DNA from 4 places in the Sphingomonas sediminicola genome. Region 1 is predicted to be linked to each of the others. Evidence: predicted binding sites of a transcription regulator. Region 1 holds the regulator's gene; each other region holds the start of a gene.
The links. Region 1 encodes LexA, which represses DNA repair genes until DNA is damaged. Its sites were predicted from a motif close to GTTCCNCNCTTGTTCT; they were not measured.
Positions count from the first base shown of each region.

Region 2: ACMC5O_RS00570 (putative DNA modification/repair radical SAM protein) is a predicted target of LexA. The motif match lies at 2,267-2,282, and genes of this name have one in related genera.
Region 3: ACMC5O_RS00195 (ribonucleoside-diphosphate reductase subunit alpha) is a predicted target of LexA. The motif match lies at 2,615-2,630, and genes of this name have one in related genera.
Region 4: recA (recombinase RecA) is a predicted target of LexA. The motif match lies at 3,423-3,438, and genes of this name have one in related genera.

Region 1 is NZ_CP178916.1:1,165,154-1,170,523, forward strand. Features, by position in the region: gene tpiA (triose-phosphate isomerase) at 1-641, opposite strand, end outside; gene ACMC5O_RS06065 (peptidylprolyl isomerase) at 766-2,697, shown strand; gene lexA (transcriptional repressor LexA) at 2,775-3,422, shown strand; gene ACMC5O_RS06075 (VOC family protein) at 3,425-3,775, shown strand; gene ACMC5O_RS06080 (DUF4242 domain-containing protein) at 3,783-4,055, opposite strand; gene gltX (glutamate--tRNA ligase) at 4,505-5,370, shown strand, end outside.
Region 2 is NZ_CP178916.1:108,139-113,508, forward strand. Features, by position in the region: gene ACMC5O_RS00560 (UdgX family uracil-DNA binding protein) at 1-207, opposite strand, end outside; gene ACMC5O_RS00565 (fatty acid desaturase CarF family protein) at 308-1,015, shown strand; gene ACMC5O_RS00570 (putative DNA modification/repair radical SAM protein) at 1,020-2,264, opposite strand; gene ACMC5O_RS00575 (UrcA family protein) at 2,367-2,735, opposite strand; gene ACMC5O_RS00580 (DUF1206 domain-containing protein) at 2,925-3,752, opposite strand; gene ACMC5O_RS00585 (peptide MFS transporter) at 3,749-5,287, opposite strand.
Region 3 is NZ_CP178916.1:29,009-34,378, forward strand. Features, by position in the region: gene ACMC5O_RS00180 (hypothetical protein) at 1-281, opposite strand, end outside; gene ACMC5O_RS00185 (hypothetical protein) at 344-541, opposite strand; gene ACMC5O_RS00190 (hypothetical protein) at 544-720, opposite strand; gene ACMC5O_RS00195 (ribonucleoside-diphosphate reductase subunit alpha) at 702-2,573, opposite strand; gene ACMC5O_RS00200 (hypothetical protein) at 3,062-3,541, opposite strand; gene ACMC5O_RS00205 (hypothetical protein) at 3,688-3,975, opposite strand; gene ACMC5O_RS00210 (SulP family inorganic anion transporter) at 4,188-5,370, shown strand, end outside.
Region 4 is NZ_CP178916.1:802,854-808,223, reverse strand. Features, by position in the region: gene ACMC5O_RS04290 (M24 family metallopeptidase) at 1-920, opposite strand, end outside; gene ACMC5O_RS04285 (multidrug effflux MFS transporter) at 984-2,258, shown strand; gene recA (recombinase RecA) at 2,268-3,350, opposite strand; gene ACMC5O_RS04275 (response regulator) at 3,510-3,863, opposite strand; gene ACMC5O_RS04270 (response regulator) at 3,908-5,370, opposite strand, start outside.

The DNA of each region.
Region 1 (5,370 bases):
ACCGACCCGCCGTAGAGGATGCGCACCTCGTTGCCCGCATCACCATAGGCGGCGACAAGCCGCTCGCGCAGGGCGCTGTGCATTTCGCGAATGTCGGCGGTTGAGGCAACCTTGCCCGTCCCGATCGCCCACATGGGCTCGTAAGCTATCGCAAACTTTGCCGGAACTCCCGCGGCCGCACCTTCACCATGCGGCAGCGATGCATCGAGCTGAGCTTGAACGGTGCTTAGCGCCTGCCCTGCCTCCCGGACTTCCAGGCTTTCACCGATGCAAAGAATGACATCCAGCCCGGCTCCTAGTGCAGATTCTGCCTTTGCGCGGACCTGCTGGTCTGTTTCGCATTGCCCGGCGCGGCGCTCGGAGTGGCCGACGATCGTCAGGCTCGCACCGGCATCCAGAAGCATCGGGGCCGAGACGCAGCCCGTGTGTGCGCCCTTAGCTTCCTGGTGAACGTCCTGCCCGCCGAATGAAAAGCCGGAAACAGACCGTACCGCCCGCTCGATCAGGGTTGCTGGAAGGCAGAGTGCGACATCGACATTTGATGATTCGGCTGCAGCCGATGCAATGCCCGAAATCTCCAAGATGTCGGCCGAGACGCCATGCATCTTCCAATTGCCAACGACATACTTCCGCCGAGCCATTCATCACCCCTTCTTGCGAGCCGTCGCACCTAGCGGCGGCGAAAGCTTGTGGGAAGCGACGCTTGATGGTCTGGAAAGCCGCACCTAAAGCGGCACTTCCACATCGGCCTCAGGCGAGACCTCAATGCTTGCTTCATTCCGCCGGCTGTCAAAGTCGACCGTCGGCACCGCCATCATGGCGATTATCTTGATTCTGATCCTCGTCGGTTTCGCCATGGGCGACATCCAGAGCGTGCTTTCGGGCGGCGGTTTCGGCGGCAGCAGCGACACACTGGTCAAGGTCGGCTCCGACAAGGTCACCGACCGGGAAATCAGCAAGGCGATGGAGCGCCGGCTCTCGCAAGCCAGGCAGCAGAATCCCGAGGCAGATTACCCGACCATCATGGGCGATTTCGACCAGCTGCTTAGCGCGCTTGTCGACGCGAAGACGCTTGAGGCATTTGCCGCCAAGCTGGGGCTCAACCTGTCGAAGCGCCTCGTCGATGCGCAAATTGCGAATATCCCAGGAGCCAAAGGTCTGAACGGACAGTTCAGCGAGCAATCCTACCGTTCCTTCCTCCAGCAACAGCGGATCACCGACGAGGAAGTTCGGATGATCGTTCGCAACGGCCTTCTCCAGCAGTTGTTGATCGCTCCGGCCGTTGTGAACGCACGTGCTCCGGTTGGCATGGCGACGCCCTACGCATCGATCCTGCTCGAGGCTCGCCAAGGCGAGGTTGCGTTCGTTCCGACTGCGGCATTCCGCGCCGGGCTGAACCCCACGCCGGGGGATATCCAGGCGTACTACGCCGCGAACCAGCGGCGTTATATGGTCCCCGAGCAACGCATCATCCGGATTGCCAAGATCGGGCCCGAGCAGGTCGCGAACGTCCAGCCGACTGACAAGGAAATCGCCGACTATTACAAGGCGAACCAGCCGACCTATGCAGCCAAGGAATCAAGGGTCATCACGCAGGCCGTCGTTCCAACGCAGACGGTCGCCAACGCGATCGCCCAGCGGGTAAAAAGCGGTCAGAGCTTCGTCGCTGCGGCAGCTCCAGCCGGACTGAGCGCCGAGGACATTTCGGTGGGCCCGCAGACCAAGGCCGAGCTGACCGAGCTTGCCGGATCGCAGATTGCCAACGCCGCCTACGCCGCCAGCAAGGGCGCGGTCATCGGACCGGTGAACACCGATCTCGGATGGCGGGTCATAAAGGTCGACGACATCTTGCGTGAAGGCGGCAAGTCGCTCGATGCGGCTCGGGCGGAGATTTCCGCCAAGCTCGTCGCCGACAAACGCAAGGAAGCGATTGAATCGCTCGTCGACACTGTGCAGAATGCGATCGACGAAGGTTCGAGCTTCAGCGAGGCGGCGGCCGCGGCAAAGCTCACCCCGATCGAGACCCCGCCCCTCACCAGTAGCGGAACGTCGCGGACCGATCCGAATTATCGCCTGCCTGCCGATCTTGCCCCTGCGCTCAAGGGTGGCTTCGAGCTTGCGGAGAACGACGCCCCGGTCGTGGATCCTCTGCCGAACAATGCCGGCTACGTGCTGGTCGCGCCGGCGCGCATCATTGCGGCGGCCCCCGCCCCGCTTGCGAGCATCCGCGAGAAAGTCACGGAGGATTGGATCGCCAGCCAGGCCTCGAAGCGCGCCCAGCAGCTGGCACAGAACATCGCCAACAAGGCGGGCACTGTTGCGCTGACCGAAGCTGCGAAGGGCTCAGCCCAGGTCCGGGTCGAACCGGTAAGCGCGCGCAGGATTCAGCTGAGCCAGTTCCAAGGCAATGTTCCGGCGCCGATCGCGATGCTGTTCAGCCTCGGCCAAGGGAAAGCGCGCATGGTGGCGGGCAGCCAGGGCGAGGGCTTTTACGTCGTCAAGGTGAACAGGGTCATCCCGGGCAATGCGCTGAACCAACCGAGCATCATCGGTCAGACCCAGCAGCAGATGTCGGATCCGCTCTCGCAGGAATATGGCCAGCAGTTCCTCAATGCGATGCGCGGCATGATTGGCGTGAAGCGGAATGAAAAGGCCATCCAGGCCGCGAAGGCGCGCATTTCGGGCATCGGAAGCTAAGGCCGGGCGCCGCTTGACTGGCGGCATTTTGTTGCCTACACGTTCCCCGTATGTTCTAACGGGGGATTGGCAGCAACATGCTCACCGCCAAGCAGCACGAATTGCTCCTGTTCATCAACCAGCGGCTGAATGAATCAGGGGTTTCGCCAAGCTTCGATGAAATGCGCGAGGCGCTGGACCTCAAGTCCAAGTCGGGCGTGCATCGGCTGATCTCTGCGCTGGAGGAGCGTGGATTCATTCGGCGGCTGCCCAATCGGGCGAGGGCGCTCGAGGTGCTGAAGCTTCCGGAATCCGCTGCTCCTGCTCCCGCAGTGCCGCGTCCGGTCGTTCCCGCCGCGGCGAACGACACGATCGAAATTCCCTTGCATGGCCGCATTGCTGCCGGAACGCCAATCGAGGCCTTGCAGGGCACGGACGGATTTGCCGTTCCCGCTGCCTTGCTCGGCCCGGGGGAACATTATGCGCTCGAGGTTTCCGGTGACTCGATGGTCGAGGAAGGCATTCTCGACGGCGACTTCGCCCTCATCCGCAAGGCCGACACGGCACGTGATGGTGAGATCGTGGTGGCGCTGATCGACAATGAAGAAGCCACGCTGAAAACTTATCGGCGCGAAGGAAGGACCGTCCGACTGGATCCGGCGAACGCCCGCTACGAGGCTCAGCGTTACGACGAGAGCCGTGTCGCAATCCAGGGTCGCCTGGCGGGCCTGATCCGTCGCTATTGAGAATGGCCGGACCACGCATCGATTATGTCGAATTGCCGAGCGTGACCGCGCACGAGCTGACGCGGGGCTTCTACTCCAGGGCGTTCGGCTGGAGCTTCACCGATTTCGGCCCTGACTATTCGGCGATGACAACTGGCGACGTAGACGTCGGGTTGAACGGGCAGCGGGAGGAAGCGCTTGCTGCGCCACTCCCCGTCATCCGCGTCAACGATCTCGAAGCAGTGTTCGACGCTGTCACCAAAGCCGGCGGAATCATCGCGAAGCCGATTTTCTCGTTCCCGGGCGGCCGTCGATTTCACTTCATCGACCCGTCAGGAAGCGAGCTCGCCGTCTGGCAATCCGCGGAAGAGTAAGGACGCCCTACTCCGCCGTAGTCGGATCGATCATGTTCCTTACCTGGCTGATCTTGTTCGCCGGGAAGCCGCCACGCTGAGCATGCTCGCGAATGATGTCTTCGTTGGGCGCCCGATAGATGCAGTAGATCTTGTCGTCGGTCACGTAGCTCTGCACCCACTGGATTTCCGGCCCAAGCTCACGAAGCACTGAACAGCTGGTCTGCGATGCGCCCTTGAGTTCATTTTGCCCGAGTGACCCAACGCCGGGCATGTCCCGCTCAATTACATACTGAGGCATTCACCGTCTCCCCTTTACGAGGCCAAGCGGCATAGCCGATTTTCCTTTCGGCGTCAGTGCCCACGGATGTCGGCCAAGATGTTCGGACACCTTGTCAACGCGAGAGTATTGCCCAAGGCGGATAGCGACGCCGCCAGTTTGCTCGAGCGCCTTGCGGTCTAGCTTAAGCCAACGGGGTGCACAGGCCTTGGCTAACCAGCGCTCGGACACCACGATGTCGGCATCCGCACAGGCTTTCACGAGCGACTGCCAGTCGATCCGCGCCATCGAGCGCATTGCCAGAAGCCGATATTCGCGCCCGTCCTCGCTAATTCGTCTAATGCGAGCATCGCGCGTTGCGTGAAAACGTACCGTCCAATAGCCCCGAGCGCGCTGTGGAAGAAGCGCACCCGCTATGTTAGGGGCGCTCGTCCGTTGCATTGCACAATTGAAAAAAGAGGAAAGCGCGCTTGAGCGCAAGCAGTTCTGTAGTCACCCGCTTTGCCCCGTCGCCGACCGGCTTCCTGCACATCGGCGGAGCGCGCACCGCATTGTTTAACTGGCTCTTTGCCCGCCATCACGGCGGCAAGTTCCTGTTGCGCATCGAAGATACGGACAAGGCGCGTTCGACCACGGAGGCGATCGACGCGATCCTGGACGGGATGCGCTGGCTGGACCTCGATTGGGACGGCCACGAATATTACCAGTCGCAGTTCTGGTCTCGCCATGCCGAGGTCGCCCACAAGCTTCTTGAGCGCGGGCATGCCTATCGCTGCTACATGACGCAGGAGGAGCTCGCAGCTCAGCGCGAGAAAGCACAGGCGGAGCGCCGTCCTTTCCGCATCGAAAGTCCATGGCGCGACGTGACCGACGATCAGGGCGACAAGCCCTTTGTCATCCGCCTTAAGGCGCCTCGAGACGGCGAGACGGTGATCGAGGACAAGGTCCAGGGCCGTGTTGCAGTGCAGAATGTGGAGCTCGACGATTTCGTCCTGCTCCGTTCCGACGGAACACCCACCTACATGCTGGCCGTCGTTGTCGACGACCATGACATGGGCGTTACCCACGTCATCCGCGGCGACGATCACCTCAATAACGCTTTCCGTCAGCTCGCCATCATCCGCGCGATGGGTTGGCCCGAGCCGATCTACGCACACGTCCCGCTGATCCACGGTCAGGACGGAGCGAAGCTTTCGAAGCGTCACGGCGCCTTGGGAGTCGACGCCTACCGGGACGAACTGGGCCTGCTCCCGGAAGCGGTATCAAATTACCTGCTCCGCCTCGGCTGGGGCCATGGTGACGACGAGATCATCAGCCGCGAGCAGGCGATCGAATG
Region 2 (5,370 bases), 1.1 Mb from region 1:
CGCGAGGTCGATGAAGGGCCGTGGAACGGGAAAGCTGGCGCCGGTCGGCTGCCGAGCCTCTTTGGCGAAAAGGTCGTCTTCCGATCCGTCCACGCGCCAGACGATTGCGTCCGGCGGGACGCCTGCCTCGGCGAGGTCGCGGGCGGCATCGCGCCAGCCGTCGAAGTCGTCCTCCGAGGCCAGGGTGACGCGATGCGCGTCGATCATGGGTCCTTCTTGCAACACGTCAGACGTTAACCGAGTTAACCGCGGCGAGTTGCGCCCGGTTCGGGTTTCCCAAAGAGTTCAAAGGCTTTAACGCAGAGCAATGATGAAGGCAGCGCCTTGGCCGGTGACGGCCCTGTTCCTGGCGTCGATGGCGTTCAACCTGTGGCTCGCCGGAGCGCCGGACTGGCTGTGGGCTCCGGCTGCTCTCGCCGCCTGGTATGTCGCCGACCTGCTGTCGGGCCTCACGCACATGTACATGGACTACCGACCGTGCACGCCGGGTATTGGCCTCGACCGTCTGTATTTCTACCCGGGGTCGCGTGAATCCGAGGACTATCTCTCTTTGAGGGACAGCATTTGGCGGAAGATCGGGCCACTCGAAAAGCTGGTCTACGATTTCAAGAACCACCATCCGCGGCCAGAGGCCCTGGGCCGACGACCGATGCTGATGCAGATCGGGTCGACCATCATCTTCGTGGCGCTCCCAGCATCGCTTGCGCTCAATCTGACGGCTCTGCTGCTGCCGCTGTCCGGCTGGTTCACGTTCGGAGCGGTCGTCCTGATCATTGGCGGCACGTTCGCCCAATATTTCCACGGCACGCTGCACCGCGAGGACAATCCTGCGATCGTCCGAGCGATGCGGGCTGTCGGCCTGTTGATGACCCCGCGGGCCCATCAACTCCACCACGACACACTGACCCGCGATTTCGCGACCAACAGCGGCTGGTCGAACCCGGTGATCAATCGGCTGTTTGCCTTCGCCACGCGCCGCCGCTGGCTGACCGATACGGGGCTTATCCCAGAATAGAACTTCAGGCAGCGAACAGTTCCAGCTGCTGCTGTCTTGGCGCGACCAGCGCCTTCAGGTCGGCTCGGTCGGTCATGAGGGTCGGGATCCAATCCGCGGTGGTAATGAAGGGCCGAACCTTGGCGATCGAAAGCGTCAGTCGTGCAACATCGGCGAGCCGAAGATTCCGCCAGCGCCGCGAGGACAGGATCCGGTCGACCGCCTTGGTGCCAAGGCCGGGCACACGCAGAAGCTGTTCCTTCGGTGCCCGGTTTACGTCTACCGGGAAGCTCTCCCGGAACTTGAGCGCCCAGGCGAGCTTGGGATCGATGTCCAACGGAAGCATGCCACTTGCGTCGGCGGCGCCTGCCACCTCCGCCGGCTTGAAGCCGTAGAAGCGCATCAGCCAATCGGACTGGTAAAGCCGATGCTCACGCATCAGCGGCGGGCGCTTCAGTGGAAGCACGGCGCTCGCATCCGGGATCGGTGAAAAGGCCGAATAATAAACGCGCCGCAGTCGGAAGCGGTCGTAGAGCGCGCTCGCCCGAACGATGATGTCGCCGTCGCTGGCCGTGTCGGCACCGACGATCATCTGGGTCGATTGGCCGGCCGGAGCGTAAAGTGGAGCGGACTTGTATTTCGACTTGGCGTCTGCGCCGTCGTCGATGGCTGCGCGCGTGTCCCGCATCGCGCTTTCGATCCGGCCGCCATCCTTTTCAGGCGCAAGGCGCTGAAGCCCGCTTTCGGTGGGAAGCTCGATATTGATCGAAACGCGATCGGCGAAAAGCCCGGCCTGACTCAGCAACTCCGGATCTGCGTCGGGAATGGTCTTGAGGTGGATGTAGCCGCGGAAGTCATGCTCTTCGCGCAGTGACCGCGCGACCTCGACCAGTTGCTCCATTGTATAATTGGACGAGCGGATGATGCCGGAGGAGAGAAACAGTCCTTCGATGTAATTGCGCTTGTAGAACTCGAGCGTGAGTCGGACGACCTCCTCGATGGTGAAGCGCGCCCGTCGGACATTCGAGCTCTTGCGGTTGATGCAATAGGCGCAGTCGAAGATGCAGCTGTTGGTCAGCAGGATCTTTAGCAGGGAGATGCAGCGGCCGTCCGGCGCGTAAGCGTGGCAGATGCCCATCCCCTCCGTCGAGCCCAGCCCCTTGCCGCCGCGGCTGTCGCGTCTTGACGATCCCGAAGACGCACAGGATGCGTCATATTTGGCCGCATCGGCGAGAATCGCGAGCTTCGACTGCAGGTCCAGTTGGGCCATTCGTTCTCAATATGTTCTAAGACTTCTCCTGTCCATACAGGCGTTTAGCGGTATCGCTCGAGCGTGGCTCCGAGGCGCCGGAGCCACGCCCTGCGCAGCCGGTCAACGCGCCGTCGAGATCGTGATCGCAGCGGCGGCGATGGAAGACGTGCCCGTCGCCCTTTCCACGGCACGAGCGATCTGCGGGCGAGCGTCGCTCCAGGCGACGTTCGAGCATTGCTTCAGGCCGGACTTGAAGGCGAAGCTCCCATTGTCGAAATGGTTCGCCTCAGTGCACACGTCGCCGATCGCGAAGCCGACCCTGTCGTAAAGGGCCGCCTTTCCCGCCGGCGCGGCGAGGTCGAGGTCCGAATAGCTCACATGACGCACGACAAGGTCGGACGGAGCCGTGACGAGCACGGGTCGGTCCTTCGCCGTGGCTGACGCAAATGGCAGGAACAGGCCCGCGGTTGCTACCGAGGCGGCTGCCAACGTGGAAAGAATTCTACTCTTTCGCATTGTTGCCATCCCATCTGTCCGCTTGTGGACGGCGGTGGGATGAACTGCCTTGGTGGGTCCCGCATTGCGATTTCGCCGGAGCCGGAGTCGTTTTCGACCACCGGACCTCGGCTTCGACGAAGCTTCGCTGTCGGTCGATGAAGGGAGTCGGCCTGGCGCGGATCAGCGGCGGACTGCGTCTTTCAGACCATCTGCGACTCGATCGACCGGCGGAGGCCGGTGAATTCGGCGGAAGCGAGCCTCGACGAGGCTGAGGAAGCCGAACAGCATCAGGCCCGCCGCGACCCAGCCTCGAACCGTTGGCGAGAAGAAATCCAGCGCCTGTTCCAGCCCGCCTGCTTCCGATGCCCGGCGATGGATGGCCGATTGTTCGAGCTGCCAGGCGACAACCAGGAAGATAATCCCGCGCGCCGCATAACCGATTCGGCCCAGCCATCGGATCCAGACCTTCTGGCGATCGTCGCAGTCGAGACGTGCAAGGAAGCTGCACTTCGCTGCCTTGACCAGCTGGACGATGCCCGCGCCGAAGAGAATTGCCGCGGCGATCAGGACTATTATCTCGCCGCCCGGAAGATCGAAAGCATCGGCCGCGTGCTGCTGCGCGTCGTTCCCGCTCACTCGCTGGGAGAAGAGGATGCGGACCGCCTTGTAGGCGAGGAAGGAGTAGATGATTCCGCTTGTCCCGGCAGCGACACGCTTGCGCCAGGCCTTCCAGTGATGCCTCCCGCTCTCGATCCCGAACACGGCGTCAGTGAGCCTCCAGAGCCCATACACGGCCGTGCCGACGACGAGCACGGCCAGAAGCAGTTTGCCGACGCCGTGGCCAAGATACTCGAGCGCTCCGGTCAGGTCTTCGGTGCGGCCCGCGAAGATCACCAGCAGGCCGATGATGATGTACAGCAGGCCCCGCCCGGCGAAGCCCAGCCGGGTCAGCAGCTGGAAGCGGCTCTCGCCGGCGAGATCGTCGGGAAGCGCGTCCTCAGGCTTCACGCCGTCGCGCTGGCCGGCGCTCCACCCGTCATCCTCTTTCCGATCATCATCTTGAAGACGATGAAAGCGACGAGGCCGAAGGCCGCGCTCGCTATATGAAGCAGCCAGAAGGTCGTGGTCGGCAGGCTGGAATAGAGGCCGCCGACATAGCCGACGGCCTTGTTCGCAGCGAAGAAGGACAGATAGTACAGTCCGATCACCGTGGCCGTAATCTGCTTGGGCGCGATTTTGGTGAACAGCGCAAGACTGATCGGCAGGATATGCGCGAAGCCGATGCTGTTCATCAGGTGAAACATCACGGGCCAAAAGAGGCCGATTTTCCCGCCTTCGGGTTGTGTCAGGGCTGCCATGAACAGGCACAGGCCGCCGGCGATCGTGAACAGGCTGCCGATGATCATCTTGCTGATTTCGTCGGGCTCGCGGCGCTTGAAACTCCACCACTTCCAGAAAGCGGCGACAGCCACGAGCATCGAGAAGCTTAGAATTGCGTCCAGGGTGATGAGCCAGCTCGACGGCAGTGTTCTCCCCATGAATGTCAGGTTGAACTGCTGGTCGCCCCAGATGAGGTATGCGTTGAAAATCTCCTGATTGGTCAGCAGCGCGATGGCCAGCACTGGAATCAGGATGCAAAGCGAAAGCACCCGCGACTTATCGGCATCTCCGAGATTTCTCGTCAGGAACCAGTAGAGCAAGGCGATGAGCGCCAGGGCGCTGATCGTTCCGACAACCCAGCTCGAAAACAGAATGCCCGAGATCATCAGCCACAGGATAACCAGCGCCGCGATGCCGATGGCACCGCCGACGACGCGGCCTATGAGTTTGCTGCGATCCTGCTGTGCGACGCCTAGATCGGCCGGCAACCATTTTTGGCCGGACAAATAAATGCCTAGGCCGAGGACCATCACCACTCCGGCGCAGCCAAAGCCATAATGCCAGCCGACCTCCTGTCCGAGCGTCCCCGATATGAGCGGGGCAGCGATCACGCTGACGTTGATGAAGATGTAGAAGATCTGAAACGCCATCGCACGGCGCAGGTCATGCTCGCCGTAGAGTTCACCGACTTGGGTCGCGATATTGCCCTTGAAAAGGCCGACCCCGACAATCAGCGCTAGTAGCGCGAACAGGAATGCGCCTTCGATCGCCATCAGGAAATGGCCTAGCGCCATGACTAGCCCTCCGGCGATCAATGCGACCCGGCGCCCCGTCAACTTGTCGGCGATAATCCCGCCGAGAATTGGCATGAGGTAAACGAGCGACGTGTAATCACCGAAAATAGCCGATGCGAGCGGCTGGCCCTCCAAGCCCGGGTAATGCCACTCTCTCAACCAGCCAAGTCCGGCAACACCCTCTATGTGGCCAGCCAACAAGAGGTAATTGACCATGTAAAGCGTGAGCAGGGTCTGCATGGAGTAATAGGAGAAGCGCTCACAGGCTTCGGTGAAGCCGAGATAGCCGAGTCCCTTTGGATGACCGATGAAAGCGCGATCGGACTGGTCGATATGTTCGAGGTCCGGAGTGGCGTCGGCAACGGTCATCTGCAGTCTCCCGAGCAGCGTGAAGCAAGGGCTAGTCGCCCCGAAGGCGCAGCACAATGGAGGCTCGCCGCCGTCCGTCGAAA
Region 3 (5,370 bases), 1.1 Mb from region 1:
ACGACGTGGCTCTTGCGGGCGCCGACCCCGAACACGACGATGCCGAGGAAATAGCCGAAGTCGTACCAGCCGCCGTTGTTGGGAACGGCGTAGACCGCGACCTTGTCGAAGAAGAGCGAAACGATCCAGGCGACCGGGAAGATGAAGCCGTGCCACAGGCCGAGCAGGAAGCCGGGCGCGGTCGGTGCGACCGCGGCGCTGTCCTGCGTCGCAGCGCAGGCGGAGAGGGCGAGGGCGGCCGCGAAGAGCGCGGCGTATCGAGGCCGGAACGCGCGCGACACCCCGCCGCGCGGGCTCCGGCCTCTTTCCCCCACCCGGGGACTGGTGAACTGAAATGCGGAGATCACTGGCCGAGCTCCGCAGCTGACGGATGATATTCGAGCAGGCCGAGACCGTGGATCGCAAGGATGACGGCAACGACGAACAGGATCACCGCGCCCTGGCTGCCGTACTGGTCGCCGTCGGCGGGACGGCGCCGGTACAGGTATATGCCAGCCGCGACCATCGCGACCGCAGCCACAAGCTCGATGATCTCGCGCATCGTCACCGCGGCAGCATCCCCGCGACGCCCGCGCGCTGCGCATATTGCAGAAGCTCCGCGCTGAAATAGGCGGTCGCGACGAACCCGATGAGGTCGAGCAGCAGCAGGCCGCCGACAACGCTGCCGGCGAGCGTGGCTGCCTTGCGGGTCCGCTGCGACACTATTGGCAGGCGAGGCATTCGTCATAGTCCGTGGTCGAGGTGACCTGGATTTCACGAAGCTCGGGCGTGTTGTCCGCCTCGACCCCGCCGGCGAAACCGGCGCGCTGCACCGACTTGGAGCGGAGGTAGTAGAGCGACTTGATGCCGAGCTCCCATGCGCGGAAGTGGAGCATCAGAAGGTCCCACTTGTCGCAGTCGGCCGGGATGAACAGGTTCAGCGACTGAGCCTGGTCGATGAAGGGCGTGCGGTCGCCCGCAAGCTCGAGCAGCCAGCGCTGATCGATCTCAAAGCTGGTCTTGAACACGTCCTTTTCTTCCTGGGTCAGGAAGTCGAGGTGCTGCACCGAACCGCCCTGCTCGAGGATCGAGTTCCACACCTTGTCGGTGTCTTTGGCCTTGTCCTTGAGCAGCTTTTCGAGGTGCGGGTTGCGGATCGAGAAGGAGCCAGACAGCGTCTTGTGCGTGTAGACGTTGGCCGGGATGGGCTCGATGCAGGCCGAGGTGCCGCCGCAGATGATCGAGATCGACGCGGTCGGAGCGATCGCCATCTTGCAGCTGAAGCGCTCCATCACGCCCATGTCGGCGGCGTCCGGGCACGGCCCGCGCTCCTTTGCGAGCATCATCGAGGCTTCGTCGACCTGCGCCCGGATGTGCTTGAAGATCTTCATGTTCCACGACTTCGCCATCGCACCCTCGAACGGGATGCCGCGTGCCTGGAGGAAGGAGTGGAAGCCCATGACGCCGAGGCCGACCGAGCGCTCGCGGTCCGCCGAATATTTGGCGCGAGCCATCTCGTCCGGTGCGCGAGCGATGTAGTCGCTGAGCACGTTGTCGAGGAAGCGCATCACGTCCTCGATGAAGGTCTTGTCGCCCTTCCACTCGTCCCAGGTCTCGAGGTTGAGCGAGCTCAAGCAGCAGACGGCGGTGCGATCGACGCCCAAGTGATCCTTGCCGGTCGGAAGCGTGATTTCCGAGCAGAGGTTCGAGGTCGTGACCTTGAGGCCGAGATCGCGGTGATGCTTCGGCATCGTCTTGTTCACCGCGTCGATGAAGATGATGTACGGCTCGCCCGTCGCAAGGCGGGTCTCGACCAGCTTCTGGAACAAGCTGCGTGCATCGACCTTGCCGCGGACGCTGCCGTCCTTCGGCGACTTGAGCTCGAACTCGGCCCCCTCGCGCACGGCTTCCATGAACTCGTCGGTGACGAGCACGCCGTGGTGCAGGTTCAATGCCTTGCGGTTGAAGTCGCCCGAGGGCTTACGGATCTCAAGGAATTCCTCGATCTCCGGGTGATTGATGTCGAGGTAGCAGGCCGCCGAACCGCGACGCAGCGAGCCCTGCGAAATCGCGAGCGTCAGGCTGTCCATGACGCGGACGAACGGGATGATTCCGCTGGTCTTGCCATTGAGGCCGACCGGCTCGCCGATACCGCGGACGCTGCCCCAATAGGTTCCGATTCCGCCGCCTTTGGAGGCCAGCCAGACGTTCTCGTTCCAGGTTCCGACGATGCCGTCGAGGCTGTCGGAAACGCTGTTGAGGTAGCAGCTGATCGGAAGGCCGCGGCCGGTGCCGCCGTTCGACAGCACGGGCGTTGCCGGCATGAACCAGAGCTTGGAGATGTAATCGTAGATGCGCTGCGCATGGGCGGCGTCATCCGCATAGGCGGCCGCGACGCGCGCGAAGAGATCCTGGTTGCCCTCGCCCGGGAGCAAATAGCGGTCCTTCAACGTCTCCTTGCCGAACTCGGTCAGCAAGGCGTCGCGGGACTCGTCGGTGGTCACCTCGAAGGCACGAGCGTCGACGGTCTTGCTGGTGCGGACTGCAGTCGCCGTGTCGTCGCTCGGGACTTCTGAACCGGTTGAAAAATCCATTACGCTTCCCCGTCCGCTATCGATCTCCGGAGAGATCGCCTGTTCCCCAAATGTTCGACTCGGAGCCATGCCCGGCGCCATAGCCTTTTTCGGCGCTGCGAGGGGCTTTTTCACGCCCGTCCCCTGTGGAAATCGGGGACGAGTCGGGTCGGTCACCGGAATAGCAGATTCCGCCTCCGAACACCAGTAATTGCGTGCACCCCCTGCCTCGCTACAACCTATAGTGCCCCAACTGTCGTGAGACGCAAGCGGGTAAATTCGATGTGAAGCAAATATCCTGTGGATGAGTCTTCGCCGCAACGATCGTCCCGCAATGAGTCATTGTGGATGCCTGCCTCCCACTCATTGCGGACAGGCACCCTTGTGTAAGTGTTCCCCTTTCGAGGGGGCGACAATGCTCAACAGACGTAACGTTCTCGCCGCCGGTATTGTCTTGCCGATGGCAACCCATGCGTTGAGATGGCGCCGCGTCTGAACGCGCGGGCTATCTAGCGTTCGAACTCCAGCACGTCGGTCGGAGCGCCCTTCATCCTGAGCATCTTGCGCGTGAGCGTGAGGTGCTTTCCGTCGGCCGAAACGGTGGCTGTCGAATGCACCGATGGCTTGCCCTTGAGCCGGGAGCTGGCCCTGAACTCGCGGTCACTTACGACCCTCAGCATGATGCGATCGGCATTGGGGTTTCCGACCATCGGATACCACTTGCCGTCATAGCCCGCGGTGTAGCTGAAATTGAGCTCCTTGCCCGCCGCGTCCTTGGAGCTGGACTTCATCGTCACCTTCTTGCCGGAGATGTCGTAAGTCCGGGTCTCGCTCGCTTCCTTCGCGGAAGAAGCGAACTTCGACTTCGCCGCGTCCAGGTGCCAGGTGCCGTTCCACAACTTGGCATTCGGCTCCGCCGCGCTCGCGCCCTGCGGGACGGCAAGCGCGAAGCTCGCAAAGATCAGTGCGAATTTCGATGGTGCGTTCATGGCCTAACTCCTTCTCAGGATCACAGGCCGCCGCCCGACTCAAAGCGGTGACGAAGCGATATACGCTCATTGGATATGCCAAGAACGCGGTTTCTTTCGCTTCGCCTGGAACCGCCGCAACGAGGCGTCAGCCGAGGGCCCGGAACCTATCGTCCGGAGCCGAGCACCCACTTGTCGAAGACGGCCTGAATATCGAGCGGAAGACCCCTGCCCAGCCGAACCTTGCCCTGCAGAAGCTCCTCGGTTTCCAGCGGTAACGGCTGATCGAACGCAATGCCGCATTCGCCGTGATCGGACCAGGCGACGGATCCGAACGCCTGCACCGTCTCTATGGCAACCATCAGGTCTTCGCCCATTCTCGGCAGGTCCGGGCCGCGCAGCCTCACCCGCTCGATGAAACATCCGCGACAATCGCGGATCGAGAACGCGTGCATGTCGTAAAGACAGCCATCAAGGGTGCCGTGGACCTTGCCGCGGAGAGGCGGCCGCCACCCTTGCACTTACAGAACGCAATCATAACCGGATCCCATCAGGGTCCCCCGGCTGGTTGGATTGTGACGATCCGAACGCGCTTAACGGTCATTTCTCATTGTCGGCGTCAGCCTCAGATCGTTGAACTGTCGCAACGAGGTGGTTAGCTGATGGCGTGAAGCCCAAGCTCCTGACGACCCTCCGCGACTACAGCTGGCGCTTTTTCGTCGGCGATGCGCTGGCGGGGGTCACGGTGGCGCTGGTCGCACTTCCGCTGAGCATCGCCATCGCCATCGCGTCCGGCGCCGATCCGAAGGCCGGGCTGGTTACTGCGATTGTCGCCGGCCTGCTGATTTCGCTGCTGGGCGGGAGCAGGGTTCAGATCGGCGGCCCGACGGGTGCGTTCATCGTCGTCGTCTATGGCGTCATCGAGCAGCACGGGTTCGACGGCCTGCTCCTGGCGACGCTGATGGCCGGCCTGATCCTGGTCGCCGGCGGTCTTTTGCGGGCGGGGCGATTCATCACGCTGGTGCCGGAGCCTGTGATCGAGGGCTTTACCGTCGGGATCGCGATCATCATTGCGGTCAGCCAGTTCAAGGACCTGCTCGGGCTTTCGTCGATCAAGGCGTCGGCCGACCTGGTCGAGGCGCTGCCGGCGCTCTGGGCGGCGCGCGAGACGATCAACCCGCTGGCGGTCGGCGTGGGCCTTTTTTCAGTGGCGGGAATCGCATTGCTCCGCCGAATCGCGCCCTGGTTTCCGGGATCACTGCTGGTGATCGGCGCCGCGTCGGCGGCGGTGGCTCTGTTGATGCTGCCGGTCGATACGATCTACTCGCGCTTCGGTGCGCTTCCGACGGGCCTGCCGATGCCGTCGCTGCCGCACGTCAGCATCGCGCGGATCAGCGCCCTGCTGCCCTCGGCGTTCGTCATCGCCTTCCTCGCCGCGGTCGAATCCCTGCTGTCCGCGATCGTCGCGGACCGGATGATAGGGGGGAAGCATCGCTCAAATGCCGAGCTCCTGGCGCAGGGCGTCGCGAACATTGCCTCGCCCCTGTTCGGAGGTTTGCCCGCCACTGGCGCAATCGCCCGGACCGCGACCAACGTGCGGGCCGGCGGCAAGACGCCCGTCGCGGGGATCGTGCACGCGCTGGTCATCCTGCTCATCACATTGGGAGCGGGCTGGCTGACCGGCTATCTGGCGATGCCGGCGCTGGCGGGGCTGCTGATCGTGACCGCGTGGGTTATGAGCGAGCCGCATCGCTGGGGCGAGCGGATACGGTTGCGAGCGGGCGACCGGACCTTGCTGTTCCTGACGATGCTCCTGACGATCGCCACAGACCTGACAATTGCGATTGCGG
Region 4 (5,370 bases), 360 kb from region 1:
TGCCCGCGCCGCATCTGTTCCCACACCTTGCGCTGATCGGCCGAAGGCGAGCCTCCAAAGACAAAAGTCCGCGAGATGTCGGATTGGTAGCCGTGGACCTCGCAACCGCAGTCGAGCAGGACGACCTCGCCCTTGCGCACATGCTGCGGCCTGCCCGATCCGTGCGGATAGGCCGCCGCTTCGCCGAGCAGGATCAACCCGCCGTCAGTGCTGGCGCCCTGGGCCTGTACCGCCGCGACATACATTTCGTTGATCTGCGTGGGCGTCATGCCCTCGCGGATCCTGGGATGGATGTGGCGGAATGCTGCGATGGTGATGTCCGCGGCCGACTGCATCAGCGCAAGCTCCGCGCTCGACTTGATCATCCGCTGTGCTCGAACGACCGGATTGGCGCTGACGATCTTTGCAGAGGGCAGCTGTTCCCTCAGGCGATCCAGGATCCAGAAGCGATTGGTCTCCTCGAACCCGATCGTTTCGCCTGCGACGCCCCGCTCCTTGAGGAAATCGGCGACGAACTTGAGCGGTTCCTCATCTTCCTGCCATGTCCGGACCTCGGCGGGAACGACGAGCATTTCCCTGATCGTCGGCCCCTCGAAGAAGGGCGTGACGATTATCGGATCGCCCTGGGCCGGGATGACTGCGCCCGTCAGGCGTTCGCTCCGCCACCACTGGATGCCCGTGTAATAATCGAGGCTCGGTCCGGACTCGACGAGCACTGCGCCAATGCCGTTGCGCTGCATGAGGTCGCGAGCCCTGGCCAAGCGCGCCAGCCGTTCCTCGTTTGAAATCGGCGGCGGCAATTTGACCGGACCGAGCTCGTCCTGGGCGGCAGCTGCGATCCTCGGTGGAATTGCGGCGGACGCCACAATCGCGCCCGCGCTCATCATCAATCCACGACGGCTCAAGGTCGTTTCAAGCATTTCTCGCCCCTTTTCGCTGCAACGACTGTTGCACGCGCTTCATGCTTAGGCCAGCAGGCGAAGATGCCGATAGACTTGCGACATTTGCCCGGTTCCGGGCCACGGCCTGGACCGCGCGAGACGATTGCGCTCCTCGCAGGGTTGATGGCTCTGAATGCCTTTGCCATCGACGCAATGATTCCGGCGCTCCCGGAGATCGGCAAATCGTTGAACATCGCTCGCGAGAACGACCAGCAGCTGGTGGTCGTGGCCTACTTCCTGGGCTTCGCATCGACACAGCTTCTGTGGGGCCCTCTCGCCGACCGGTACGGACGAAAGCCGATCCTGGCCGCCGGCGTATCGCTTTACATTCTCTTCGCCGGCCTCTGCGCCATTGCGGGAAGTTTCCCTCTCCTCATCGCCGGGCGGGTGGCGATGGGCGCGTCAGCTGCGGTTACCCGGGTGCTGGTCGTCGCAATGGTTAGAGACCTGTTCGAAGGCGAAGCCATGGCGCGGATCATGAGCCTCGTGTTCATGGTCTTCATGGTCGTCCCGGTGCTCGCGCCCAGCATCGGGCAATTGATCCTGCTTGTCGCGCCGTGGCGAGCCATCTTCCTCGTGCTCTCCTGCTACGGCCTCGTCATGCTTACCTGGTCCTGGCTTCGGCTTCCGGAGACCCTGCATCCCGAATATCGCCGTAATCTCGCTCCTTCCGAAATTGCCAGCGCGGTCGTCGCGAGCGTCAAGGAGCCGTTGTCGCGCGGATACACGCTGGCGCTGACCGCCACTTTCGGAGCCCTGGTCGCCTACATCAGCTCCATTCAACAGATTATCGCCGACGCCTTCGGAAGGCCCGAAATCCTTGGGCTGGCCTTCGGTGCGATCGCTGCGCCGATGGCCCTCGCCTCTTGGACGAACGCGCGCGTAGTTGGGCGCTTTGGATTGAGGCGGGTCGGCCATTGCGCGACGGTGGCGTTCGCCGTCGTCGCGATCACTCATGCTGTGGCGGTCAGTGCCGGGCTGGAGAGCCTGCTGGTCTTCATCATCCTGCAGGGTCTGACGATGGTCTGCTTTTCGTTTGCATCGTCCAATCTCAGCACGCTGGCGATGGACCGGATGGCTGAAATCGCAGGAACGGCTTCGTCGGTTCAGGGAGTCGTCGGTACGGTCGGTGCCGCGATCATCGGCTATGCAATCGGACAGGCGTTCGACGGCACAGTCCGTCCGTTCCTCTGGGGCATGACGGCCTGCGCAATCACTGCCTTGATCATCATTGTGCTGACAGAGCCGAAACGGCTCTTTGCGGGACCGTCCGCGGTCGGCGAGCAGATTGAACCGCACGCCGCCGCGGAAGCCTAATCAGTTGAATTACTCGGCGGCGATGTCGTCGTCAGCCGACGGACCCACCATCAACGCTTCGCCGACTTCATCGGTCTTTCCGCGAATTGCACGATCGATGCGGTCGGCGATCTCCGGGTTTTCCTTGAGATAGACCTTGGCGTTCTCCCGGCCTTGCCCGATGCGAATCGAGTCGTAGCTGAACCAGGCACCCGACTTCTCGATCAGGCCGGCCTTGACGCCGAGATCGAGGATCTCGCCCACCTTTGACACGCCCTCACCGTACATGATGTCGAACTCGACCTGCTTGAACGGTGGAGCGACCTTGTTCTTCACCACTTTCACGCGGGTCGTGTTGCCGACGATGTCGTCGCGATCCTTGATCTGTCCGGTGCGACGAATGTCGAGGCGGACCGAAGCGTAGAACTTCAACGCGTTGCCGCCGGTTGTCGTCTCCGGATTGCCGTACATGACGCCGATCTTCATGCGGACCTGGTTGATGAAGATCACCAGGCAACGCGAGCGGCTGATCGAGCCAGTCAGCTTGCGCAGCGCCTGGCTCATCAGGCGAGCCTGCAGGCCGACGTGACTGTCGCCCATCTCGCCCTCGATTTCCGCCCTCGGGACGAGCGCAGCAACCGAGTCCACGACCAGCACGTCGATCGCGTTCGAACGGACCAAAGTGTCGACAATCTCGAGCGCCTGCTCGCCCGTATCGGGCTGCGAGACGATCAACTCGTCGATGTCGACACCGAGTTTCTTCGCGTAAGCCGGATCGAGCGCATGCTCGGCGTCCACAAAGGCTGCAGTTCCGCCGGTGCGCTGTGCTTCGGCAATCGCATGCAAAGCGAGCGTCGTCTTGCCCGAGCTTTCCGGGCCATAGATTTCCACAACGCGTCCGCGCGGAAGACCGCCAACGCCAAGCGCGATGTCGAGACCAAGGCTGCCGGTCGAGATCGTGTCGATCTCGATCTTCTCGCGGCTGCCGAGCTTCATCGCCGAGCCCTTGCCGAAGGCGCGATCGATCTGCGCGAGCGCCGCCTCAAGAGCCTTTTGCCTATCCATTCCGGGTACTTCCAATCCGCTTCCGATGACCTTGAGCTGCGCTGCCATGCTATTCATCCTCTCGTCAACGGGCGGCCGAGCCCCACCGCCATAATCTTTTCGTACATGCTTTGTTCTATGAGAACAAGAGGGGAACGGGTGACCGGAAAGTCAAAGGATGATCAGGGCATTGAAATCGGGAAGAGCAAGCCGCCGTGGCTCGCAACTTCAAAGCGCGAACGCAGCATCCAGGGCGGGCGTTACGCGATCCACGGTGTAAGGCTTCTCAATCACGGGCACGTTGGCGAACTGGGCCGGCGGCGGATCCACGTGGCCACCAGTCGCAAGCACAAACGGGATTTGCATGTCACGAAGCCGTTGGGCGACTGGCCAGACGCTCTCACCCTTCAGATTGACATCGAGAATGGCGATGTCGAAACCGCCCTTGTCGGCTTCTGCCATTGCGTCCTGCACGGATTCGCATGTCGCGGTGACGGAATGGCCGAGCGACTCAAGGAAATCCTCGAGCATCATCGCAATTAGCGGCTCGTCCTCAACAACCAGGATACTACGCTGCCCCATATTGCCTCGGATACTGTGGGCCTTCGCTTCAGCATAGCCCTAATTCATTGAACAGGCGTAAGGGCCTTTCGGGCCGCCTCGGCCAGTTCCTGGACTGAGAAGGGTTTGGGCAAGAAGGCGACCTTGTCGATATCGATCGATTTGCGAAGCTGTTCCTCGGCGTAGCCGGACATGAACAGCACCGGTAGGTCGGGGCGGGATTTCCGCGCTTCGCGCACCATCGTCGGCCCGTCCATTTCCGGCATGACCACGTCGCTGATCAGCAGCGCGAACTCATCGCCGCGATCGAGAATCTCGAGAGCTTCCTGGCCATTGTTGGCGGTGACGACCGAATAGCCGTGCCGGGTGAGCGCCCTCTCGGCGACCGTCCGGACCATCGGCTCGTCCTCGACCAGCAGGACCGTGCCCGTGCCCCAAAGCTCGTTGTCGCCGCCCTTGGTCTCGCGTCGCGCCTTCGCCGGCTCCTCCGCCTGATGGACCGGGAGATAGATGATGAAGCGCGTTCCCTCGTCCACTTTCGAGTCCGCGAAAATGAAGCCGCCTGACTGCTTCACGATACCGTACACGGTAGACAAGCCGAGGCCGGTCCCCTTTCCGACCTCCTTGGTCGTAAAGAACGGCTCGAACACCTTACCGAGGACGTTCGCCGGAATCCCACAGCCAGTGTCGCTCACCGACAGCGCCGTATAATCGGCGATCGGAAGGATCTCCGATCCGAGCTCGGCGACCTGGTCGGCGCGCACCGCATAAGTCTGGATGGTTACGGTCCCGCCCCCCTTTGACGCCATGGCGTCACGCGCGTTCACCGCAAGATTGATGATGACCTGCTCGAGCTGGCCCGGATCGGCGCGGATCGAGCCGAGATTGCGGCCGTGTTTCACGACCAGGACGACTGTCTCGCCGAGAAGGCGCTTCAGAAGGTGCGAAACCTCGGAGACAACGTCCGGAAGCTGCAACACCTGCGGACGGAGGGTCTGCTGGCGAGAGAAGGCAAGCAGCTGGCGGGTCAGGCCGGCGGCGCGGTTCGAGTTCGACTTGATCTGCTGGATGTCGTCGTAGTCGCTGTCACCCGGCGTGTGCCGCATCAGCATCAGGTCGCAATGGCCGATGATGGCAGTCAGGATGTTGTTGAAGTCGTGCGCCACGCCGCCCGCGAGCTGACCGACTGCCTGCATCTTGGTCGCCTGGGCGATCTGTCGCTTGAGCTTCGCTTCCTCGCTATTGTCCTTGAGCAGGAGCAAGACCGCTGCATCGCCCAGCCCGCGCAATCCTGCAATTGTCAGCGCGACCGGTTCCTTCGGATCACGGGTAAGGCGGACGGCGATGTCGCCGGACATTGCCGGGCCTCGCGCGTTGCGGCGAACCGCGTCCGCGACCGCAGCCTTGTCCTCCTTCGCGACAAGGTCGCCGGGATAGACTGCCTTGCCCTTCATGCCAGCCGCGGTCCGGAAGGCCTGGTTCATTGTGAGGAAGCGGCCGTCACGATCGACCAGAGCGAGCCCGATCG